3 regions of the Paractinoplanes rhizophilus genome follow, and region 3 is predicted to be linked to each of the others. Evidence: riboswitches for the same ligand, from Rfam matches in the RefSeq annotation. Region 3 holds a riboswitch; each other region holds the start of a gene.
The links. Region 3 has a riboswitch for cyclic di-AMP ahead of ACFQS1_RS05975 (transglycosylase family protein). Riboswitches for the same ligand answer to the same signal wherever they lie in the genome.

Region 1 (3,264 bases), on a different contig from region 3:
TGAAGCCGGTGACCGTGCCGATCCCGCCGCAGGGCCCGGTCGGCCCGCCGCCCACGCAGCCGGCCGGCCGGGCGCCGGTCCGCCGGGCGCCGCAGGACTGAGGGTTGTTCGGGGCCGGCCTCGAGTTGCACCTCGCCGTACGTCAGCGGCTTGGTCTCCACCGCCCCGAACAACCCTCACTGACCGAAAAGGGCCCCCAGCGGGGCCCTTTTCTTTAAAGCATCGAGACGTGTACGTGGTCCTTGTGGCTGCTCGCGCCGTGATAGGCGTGCCAGCCGGTGGCCGGGAACCAGATCTGCGCGTACCAGATGACGTAATAGATGCCCAGGCGATCGGCGTTGCGCACCAGGAACGCCATCAGGTCGTTGCCGTAGTTCTTCATGTCGGCGTTGTGCGCGACCGAGAATCCGCTCTTCTGCAACGACCAGTCGCAGGCCCGGCCCTTCGGATGCTCGAACGGGCCGCCGTCGCGGTGACAACCGACGAAGCGATTGAAGCCCGCCTTCTTCACCTCTTTGTACATGTGCAATGTACGGGCGGTGATGCAACCGCTTGTGGTCGGGTCGTTCACGTTGCATTTCTCGGCGGAGAATCCGCCGTCGGAGTTGCGCGGGGCCGGTGCCGCCCGCTTGGACACCGCGTCGACGAAGCCGCCGGTGAGGCTCTTGCCGCCGACCAGCGCGAGCGCCTTGTCGGCCGCCTCCTTCTGCTTCTTCATCGCGACCAGGTTGGTCTGCTGCTGCTTCACCTCGGCGTCGAGCTCCGCCTTCTTGGCGGTGACCTCGTCGATCGCCGTGTTGAGCTCGTGCAGCTTCCGGTCGTGCAGGGCGTTGATCTCCTCGAGCGAGACCGCCTTGGCGAGGAAGTCGTCCGATCCCTGGCTGCCGAGCAGGAAGCTCGCGGCGCCGAGGTGGCCGGTGCGGTACTGCTGCGCCGCGATCGCGTTGACCTCGGGAATCAGCGAGTCGCGCTTGGCCTCGGCCAGGTTGATCTCGATCGCGAGCTTCTTCTGCGTCGAGGTCGATTTCGCGACGGCCGCCTTGGCCTGCACAAACTTGCGGTTCGACGACTCGAGGACCTCGTTGAGGGTGGCGTTCGACTCGATCTCGTCACCCTTTTCGTCGGGCTGGGCCGACGAGGACGACGAATCGTCGGGATCGGCGCTCGCGGGCGCGGCGGGCGCCGCGAAGATCGAGGCAGCCACGAGCGGCGCCAGGGCGAGGGTCAGCCACCGGCGGGGACGTACGGTCATTCAGGTTCCTTCCGGGTTACCGCCGACCGGGTTAGCTGACGGGTTCGGGACGGAAGCGATCCCTACCGGGCCTCGTCTGTCGACTCGGCCCGGATTCACCCCTGCGAAACCTGGGTCCCCGGCTCGCCTCGCGGCGATTGGGCGGCGGCCTGCCGGCACCTCGGGGGCGGTGCCTCGGTGGCAGAGCCGCGGGTGAGTTTACCCGAGGTCGCGCGACAGTTCAGTGCCGGGAAAATGCGAATGTGGTAATCCTTCGGCCACTTTCCGTAATAAGTCGACAGACGGTTATCCGGTGATCGCGTGGAGTGCGAGATCTGTCGATCAATCGATGTCGTGGGTATCGTCGGTCCCGATCCCCGCCCGGGGATCGCCGCCTAATCGCCGCAAGGCGAGCCGGGGAACCACTGCGATTGAGGAAACTCAGCGTTGGGGTGAATCCACGCCGAAGGCGTGGTAGGGAACTTCCGTCCCGAACCCGTCAGCTAACTCGGTCGGCGGCCGACGGAAGGAACAGTTTGTGCGGCACATTACTGTCCGCCGGCGATTAGCGGCGACGCTCGCCATGCTGGTGGCCGCCTGCGGCCTGGCCTTCGCGGTCGCGGGGCCCGCCGCCGCGGCCCCGGGCGACACCGGCGACGACGGCGAGGGCGGCTCCAAGACCCTGATCCAGCAGCTCGAGGCCGCCTCCAAGGGTTACCTCGAGGCCAAGGACGCGCTGGCCGCGAGCAAGAAGCGGCAGGTCGAGCTGACCGCCCGGCTCAAGCAGCTGGACACCGACCTGGCCCCCCGGCAGGCCGCGTTCGACAAGATCGTCCAGCAGTCCTACATGAGCGGCCGGCTCGGCCCGATGAGCGCGCTGCTCACCGCGGACTCGGCCGGCGGGTTCCTGGACCGCGCCGAGACCCTCCAGACCGTCGCGGTGAAGGAGAAGGCCGTGATGGCCGACCTCCAGGCCACCCGCGACGGCCAGGCCAAGGCCAAGCTGGCGATCGAAGCGACCATCCGCGACCAGCAGAAGCAGGTCAACGTGATGGCCAAGCGCAAGGTCCAGGCCGAGAGCGCGCTCAAGGCGGCCAACGCCGGCCAGGACGACCCGCAGCCCAGCGACGGCGGCAGCAGCAAGGGCGCCGGCGCGTTCCAGGGTGGCAGCGGCATGGTGGACGACCCGACCAGCGGTGGCCGGATCACCCAGCGCATGCTGCACGCCATGCGGGAGGCCCAGGCGGACGGCTTCACCCACTACGTGCACTGCTTCCGCGAGCAGAACAGCGGCGAGCATCCCAAGGGCCGGGCCTGCGACTTCGCGGCCGACAAGGGCGGGTTCGGCGGGGTGGCGACCGGCAGCAGCAAGACGTACGGCAACAACCTGGCGAACTACTTCATCAACAACTCGAGCAAGCTGGGCGTGCTGTACGTCATCTGGTTCCGGCGCATCTGGCTGCCGAGCAGCGGCTGGAAGGCGTACACGAGGGGCAACGGCGACCCGTCGAGCGACCACACCAACCACGTGCACCTATCGGTACGCCCGTGAGCGACAGGAGTACGAGACCTGATGAGGCTTGTTCGCGACGGTGGAGACCGTTTGCATCACATGCGCTGATGCGAAGCTCGACGTAGATCGCGAACAAGCCTCATTTCTTCACGAAGGTCTCGTACTCCTTCATCACGTCCTCGGTCGGGCCGTCGGCCTTGATCACGCCGCTCTCCAGCCAGATGGTCCGCTCGCAGGTGTCCCGGATCGACTGCTCGCTGTGGCTGACCAGGAACACCGTGCCGGCCTCGGCGCGCAGGTCGCGCACCCGCTGCTCGCTGCGCTTGCGGAACTTCGCGTCGCCGGTCGCGAGGGCCTCGTCGATGAGCAGCACGTCGTGCTTCTTGGCCGCGGCGATCGCGAAGCGCAGCCGGGCGCCCATGCCGGACGAGTACGTCCGCATCGGCAGCGAGCTGAAGTCGCCCCGCTCGTTGATGCCGGAGAAGTCGATGATGTCCTGCACCTGCCCTTTGACCTCGGC
Region 2 (3,264 bases), on a different contig from region 3:
ACGTTAGAACGACAAATGTTAGGGTGATCACGTGGACCATGTGGAGCACCTGCCGAGTTGGCTGCTGACCCAGACGGCCGGGTACGCGGGACGCATGGTCAGCGCCCGGTTCGCCGATGTCGGCGCGCGCGGCTACCACTACCGGGTGCTCTCCTCGCTGGCCACCGGCGGCCCGGCCAGCCAGGCCGATCTCGGCCGGCGCGTCGGCATCCACCTCAGCGACATGGTCAAGGCGCTGAACGAGCTGGAGGCCGGCGGTTTCGTCCAGCGGGTGCCCAACCCCGGCGACCGCCGCCGCAACATCATCACGATCACCGATCGGGGCCGCGAGCGCGCCGAGCAGCTGGCGCGCCAGGTCAGCGCGATCCAGGACGAGGTGTTCGAGCCGCTCGACGACGCGGAGCGCGAGCAGCTGACGACGCTGCTGGGAAAGCTCTACCGGCACCACCGGGCTCGGGAGTCTCCCCCGCCGATGGAATGAGCCGCGCGGCTGGTTTGCGGCCTCGCGACGTGCTGAGGCCGAGGCAACTTTCCGTGTCGAGTGTGGAGACAACAATGCCGGCAGGGTTCAGAACCCCGCCGGCACAGTCATGAAGAACCTCTGCCCGGTCGCCGCTCGCCGGCGATCGGACCTCAGCCCGGTCGCCGGTAGCCGGCGATCGGACCCCGGTCGATCGTCGCCATCCGCACATGGTCGCCCGTGTGCGGCGCGTGCACCACCATGCCGCCGCCGATGTAGATGGCGACGTGATGGAGGCTTCCCGGGTAGTAGAAGACCAGGTCACCGGGCTGGAGATTGCTCCGGGACACGGACCTTCCCTCGTTCCACTGGTCCCTCGTGTAGTGCTCGAGGTGCACACCCACGCTGGCCCACGCCGCCTTCGTCAGGCCCGAGCAGTCGTAGCTGCCCGGTCCGTCGGCACCGAAGACGTAGGGCTTGCCGATGAGGTCGCAGGCCCGCTGCGCCGCACGGCCGCCCTTGTCGTTGGTGTAGGTGACAGGGCACGGTCCGGTCTTGTACGGCCCGTCGGCCTCGCCGGAGGCGCCGTACGCCTGGATCCGCAGCTTCTGCAGGCTGTCGATCTTCTTCTGGATCGCGGCCTTCTGCTTGGCCAGGTCGGCATCGCGGGCCGCGATGGACTTGGTCAGCACGTCCAGGTCGGACTTCATGCCGGCGTACTTGTCGCGAAGTTTCGCGACACCGGCGATCTGGTCCTGCTGGTGCCGGGCAAGCTGATCGAGATAGGTCAGCTTGTCGGTCAGCCCGGTGGGCGACCCACTCATGATCATGGCGTTGAACGCGTTCGGCGCGCCCTGCTTGTACGCGTCGACGGCCAGGCCACGAACCTGGGAAAGGGCGACGTCCACCTGCACCTGGAGCGGAGTGAGCTGCTTGGTGAGGTTCTTCAGCTGAGCCTGGTTCTTGAGCAGTTTTCCGTGCACGTCGTTGTACTGCTCGATGACCGGCTCGAGTTGGTTCCACTGCTTGTCGATCTCGGCCTCGACGGTGGCCGGGTCGGGTGCTGCGTGCGCTACGGACGGGCCGGTGAGAACGATCCCGACCGCGGCGGCGGCGCAGACGAGACTGCGCAGAACTGCGGCGCGGCGCGCCCCAATCCGTTTCACGTAGGTGCGTCATCCCTTCTTCCGTCTGGCCGCCGACCGGGTTAGCTGACGGGTTCGGGCGGGAAGCGCGCCCGGCCGCAGGGGGACTGCGGCTTCACCCCGACTACCTGGGTCCCCGGTTCGCCGCGTGCGGCGATTAGGCGGTGATCCGTCAGATCGGCCGGATGGACGATGGGGGGCTGCCGGACCGCCGACCACCGTACCCTCGATCATGTCGGTAACTGAAGTTGCCACGGCGGGGAAACTTCCTGCACGGCTTTCGCTACCGAGCGTGGTCAGAGCGGCCAGGCGTCCAGCGCGCGGTCGAGCCACGGGACCACCAGGATCACGGTGGGTAGCACCAGCAGGGCAAGCGCGGCGAGCGCCGCGACCGCGGTGAGCGCCCGCGACGGCGGTTGCGAGGCCGCCAGGCGGTCCAGCCGGCGCCGTTGCGAGTCCCGTTCGGGCACGACTTCCTCCGCCAGGGGGACGGCGTCGGTCAGGCGTTCGAGGGCGCCGCGCAGCGGCGCCGCGCCGGTGCGCTTTCTGGCGGCGTCGTCGGCCACCATCTCCAGGAGCACATGGACGGCGTCCAGCGGCGCCCGGCTGCGCAGGGGGCGGGGCACGGCGCGATAGAAGGCCGTGAACGACTCCATCACCACCTCGTGCCGGTGGCGCAGGTGGGTCTGCTCGTGGGCGAGGACGGCGTCGACCTGATCGCGGTCGAGCAGGCGCAGCGCGCCGTCGCTGAGCACCACGCGGGTCTCGCGGCCGGGCACGCAATACGCCAGCGGCAAGTTTCCGGCGAGGACCCGAACGTTTCCGGCGTCCAGTTCCTGGCGCTGCTCGGCCCGGTCGAGCAGGTCGACGAGCAGCCGATGCTTCGCGCGGCGGGCACGCGAGCGGCGCGAGACGCCCCACAGCGAGACCAGCAGCCGCAGCACGATGACGGCGGCGACGGCGAGGGCGCCGATCAGCGCGGCGGCGGTGACCGGTTTGCCGGAGCCGGCGGCGCGGGTCAGCTCCTCGGGCGCGGCGAGCACGACGCCGAGGGCGGAGAGCACGGCGGCCAGGGTGACGGCCTGCCACAGCAGCACGGCGGCGGCGGGCGCCCGGTCGGGCCAGCGGGCCCGCGCCAGCGGGCCGGGCACGATCAGCGACAGGGTCAGGCCGAGCGCGCCGAGCAGCAGCGCGGTCATCCGCCCCACCGGCCCGCTCGCCGCCCCGGCCACGAACGGCGAGCCATCATCCCTTCCGGGCGGCTTCGATGGCGGCCTGCAACGCCGCCGGCGAAAGTTGCCCGACGAAATACGCGAGGGCGGCGTCCTTGTCGGGGGTGGCGCTGAGCGCGTCGAGCATGACGGCCGCGGTCATCTCCTCACGCGACTGCGCCGGGACGTACCGGTAAGCCCGGTCGGCTTTCTGCTGCACGACGACCGATTTCTTGGCCAGCCGGTCGAGCACGGTCATCACGGTCGTGTAGGCGAGGTCGCGGTCGCGGCTCAGCGACTCGTGCACCTGCCGCACGGTGAGCGGTTCCGCGGCGTCCCACAGAACCGTCATGACCTCGCGTTCCAGGTCCCCAAGTGCCATGTGTCCCACTCTACTGCACGGCGTCGTACTACACGACGTAGTATCTACTACGAGCCGTCGTAGAGG
Region 3 (3,264 bases):
CTCCGTGTCGAACGGCGAGGGCATGGGCGTCCAGCGGGCGATGTCGGGATCGTCGAGGAGCTCGATCAGGTCGCCGAGATCGTCGGAACGCCACTCGCGCAGGACTACGCCGTCGCCCGTCAGCGTGATCGGGAAGGGGAGACGGCTGGCGGCCACGCCTTGATCCTGCCCGAATGAATCCGGTTCAAGCCAGTCCGTCATGATGCCACCCCGCAACCGATCGATGATCCACGAGGCGTGCGACGCGGCGGGGGCGGGCGAATACCGTTGAGCTCGTGGACGAGCGGACCGCGCTGGTGACGCGGCGGGGCGAGAACTACGGCGGCCGCTCCCGCCAGGAACGCGCGGTGGCTGCTGGCCGGGGTCTCGGAGGCCGCGCCGCGGGCGCCGGGGAGCATCGAGGAGATGCTGCGTCCGGCCGGACGCGGATTCAGCCGCGACGGGCGGCGATCTCCATGCCGGCCGCGCGCAGGCGGGTCACCAGGGCGTCGCCCAGGGCGGTGGCCGGCGTCAGGACGCCGCCCTCGGTGGCCGGCAGCGCGTCGCGGTCGTGAGCGAGGGCGAGGGCCGACTCGCCGAGCATGACGGCGGTGGCGGCGTAGCCGGGGTCGCCCTTGGCCCGGAACCGGGCCGAGTAGCGGACGCCGGAGGTCGTCGTGGCGAACAGATCCATGGTGAAATGCCCCTTCTCGCGGGACTGCTCGTCCGGGCCCTCGCCCGGCTTGGGCAGGATGCGATCGAGGACATAGCGGGTCGGCGGCAGCGACAGGCCGGCCATCAGCGCGCCGAGGCCGAGCCGGGTGCCGTGGGCGATCACCGGGGAGAGCGGGGAGGCGCCGACGCTCATCGCCTCGCGGTAGCGGAAGGCTCGGCCGTACTCCCAGCCGCGCAGCGCGTTGCTGCGGCGCACCACCCGGGTGTTGTAGGAGGCCATGAAGAACGGCGCGAGCGTGCCGCGCAGCCGCGGATGCACGGCGGAACCGGAGAGAACCGCGGTGTCGTCCTGCCGGCCCAGATCGGGCTCGGCGGATCGGTCGGGGGTCAGCGAGTACGGGCTGGCGGCGACCCGGCGCAACTTGCCGTCATTCTTGACCACGTCGAGCTGATGGCGCATCGAGTCGATCGTGCCGCCGCTGATCCCGCCCCGCATGCTGGTGACGACCAGCGTGGTGTCGGTGAGCTCGCCGGCGCCGTCGGCCGTGACCTGCTGCGCGAGCACGTGCACGCCGATGTCGGACGGGATCGAGTCGAAGCCGCAGGAGTGCACGATGCGGGCGCCGGTCGAGCGGGCGAGCTCGTGGTTGTCGTCGATGCTCTGCCGGGCGAACAACACCTCGCCGGTGAGGTCGGCGTAGTCGGTGCCGGCCGCGGCGCAGGCCCGGACGAGCGCTTTGCCGTATTTCGCATATGGCCCGACGGTGGTGACGACCACCCGCGTCGCGGCCGCGATCCGCTCGAGTGCCGGCACGTCGGTGGCGTCGGCCACGAGAACCGGCCAGTCGACGCCGAGACGCCGCTTGACCTCGGCGATCCTGGCCTCGGAGCGGCCGGCCAGGGCGATTCGCGTGCCGGCCGGGGCGTGCTCGGCCAGATATCGAGCCACCAGCGCCCCGACAAAGCCGGAGGCGCCGTAGACGACGATGTCGTGATCGCGGGGCTGGTCGCTCATGGCAGCCGATTCTGCACCAGGTTCCGGCGTTCGGCCGAACAAGTTACTGATCGGTAATGACGCATCGGCCGGCCCCACCGACGACTTCGGTCGCACAAGCGTGTTAATCGGTCATTCTCGACATAAAGCAAGATCAAATGGGGCAATAGCTGAGAACAACGTCACCATTAAGGCGCTGGGCTTGGCCGTTCTCCTTGAGCCGTGGATACCGTCGGCCGGTCCGCGATGCGGGCACCGCGGGTGGAACGCCGAGTCCCTGCCACCGCCCGCCGGACATCGAACTCGTGGCAGGGAGCGGGGGACCCAAACGTTCCTCGGCGCGCGATGCGCGCGCCTCGGGGTGAAGCCGCACGATGGCGGCCGGGCACCTCAGCCCGAACCCGACAGCTGACCTCGCAGGCGTGGAGGGTTCTCTTTCATGGCACAGATCCACAAGCATGCCCGCACGCCGCGGGCGCGCAAGCACGCCCGTTTCGCGATCGGCCTCGCCGCCTTCGGCGTCGCGGGCACGGCCGCCCTGCTGGGCCCCGCTTCCCCCGCGCAGGCGTCCAGTGTGAACTGGGACGCGGTCGCGCAGTGCGAGTCGGGCGGCAACTGGAGCATCAACACCGGCAACGGCTACTACGGCGGGCTGCAGTTCAGCCGCAGCACGTGGAAGGCCTACGGCGGCACCAAGTACGCCAGCACCGCGAACAAGGCGAGCAAGGCGCAGCAGATCCGGATCGCCGAGAAGGTGCTGAACGGCCAGGGCATCGGCGCGTGGCCGGTCTGCGGCAAGAAGGCCGGCTCCTCGAAGCACTACAAGGGCACCAACACGAGCGGCTCCAAGTCGTCGAAGTCGACCCACAAGTCGAGCTCAGCCCACAAGTCGAGCTCAGCCCACAAGTCCAGCTCGGCCCACAAGTCGAAGTCGACCGCCGACAAGGCCACCAAGCAGGCCACCCGGGCGACCACCTCGCACAAGGTCACCCGTAGCACGACCGCGAAGGCCACCGGCAAGACCTACGTCGTCCGCTCCGGCGACACGCTGTCGGCCATCGCCACGAGCAACCACATCAAGGGCGGCTGGCACACCCTGTACCAGCTGAACACCAGCACCATCAGCAACCCCGACCTGATCTTCCCCGGTCAGCGGATCGCGCTCTGATCCACCCGTAGCGATCCAAGATCCACCCGTAGCGATCCGGCCGCTCATTCCCCGGGGCGGCCGGGTCGCATCCCCACCCGCGAGATCGCGGGCGCCGGAAGCAGGCGCTTGCCGGGGATCAGTCTTTCGGGGTGACGAACTCGGGCTGGTCGAGCACGCGCAGCCAGGTGCCGTCGGGCTGGCGGCGCACCACCTGCGCGCGGGCGCCGGCGTTGTCCTTGGGCGGGGTCGAGGTCAGCGCCAGGTCACCGCTGATCAGCGTCGGCAGCGGCTGCTCCGGCTCGAAGGCCGGCATGTGCGGCAGCGCCTGCTCCCACAGCTTTTGGATCGCTGCCCGGCCGACGGTCTGTTGTCCGGGCGGATAGGCCATCACCGCATCCTCCTCGTAGAGCAGGGCGAGGCCCTCCGCGTCCTTCGCGTTGGCGCGCTCGACGAACAGCCGGGTCAG

Region 1: another riboswitch for cyclic di-AMP. It lies ahead of ACFQS1_RS09775 (coiled-coil domain-containing protein); the one in region 3 lies ahead of ACFQS1_RS05975 (transglycosylase family protein).
Region 2: another riboswitch for cyclic di-AMP. It lies ahead of ACFQS1_RS01380 (C40 family peptidase); the one in region 3 lies ahead of ACFQS1_RS05975 (transglycosylase family protein).

What each region holds. Positions count from the first base shown of each region.
Region 1 is NZ_JBHTBJ010000005.1:144,586-147,849, reverse strand. It holds gene ACFQS1_RS09780 (glycoside hydrolase family 65 protein) at 1-101, shown strand, start outside; gene ACFQS1_RS09775 (coiled-coil domain-containing protein) at 215-1,252, opposite strand; cyclic di-AMP (ydaO/yuaA leader) riboswitch at 1,258-1,406, opposite strand; cyclic di-AMP (ydaO/yuaA leader) riboswitch at 1,614-1,765, shown strand; gene ACFQS1_RS09770 (coiled-coil domain-containing protein) at 1,770-2,783, shown strand; gene ACFQS1_RS09765 (ABC transporter ATP-binding protein) at 2,884-3,264, opposite strand, start outside.
Region 2 is NZ_JBHTBJ010000001.1:317,808-321,071, forward strand. It holds gene ACFQS1_RS01375 (MarR family winged helix-turn-helix transcriptional regulator) at 32-481, shown strand; gene ACFQS1_RS01380 (C40 family peptidase) at 634-1,626, opposite strand; cyclic di-AMP (ydaO/yuaA leader) riboswitch at 1,643-1,779, opposite strand; gene ACFQS1_RS01385 (M56 family metallopeptidase) at 1,902-2,804, opposite strand; gene ACFQS1_RS01390 (BlaI/MecI/CopY family transcriptional regulator) at 2,851-3,198, opposite strand.
Region 3 is NZ_JBHTBJ010000003.1:40,381-43,644, reverse strand. It holds gene ACFQS1_RS05985 (GNAT family N-acetyltransferase) at 1-216, opposite strand, end outside; gene ACFQS1_RS05980 (saccharopine dehydrogenase family protein) at 431-1,669, opposite strand; cyclic di-AMP (ydaO/yuaA leader) riboswitch at 1,927-2,086, shown strand; gene ACFQS1_RS05975 (transglycosylase family protein) at 2,088-2,816, shown strand; gene ACFQS1_RS05970 (YybH family protein) at 2,935-3,264, opposite strand, start outside.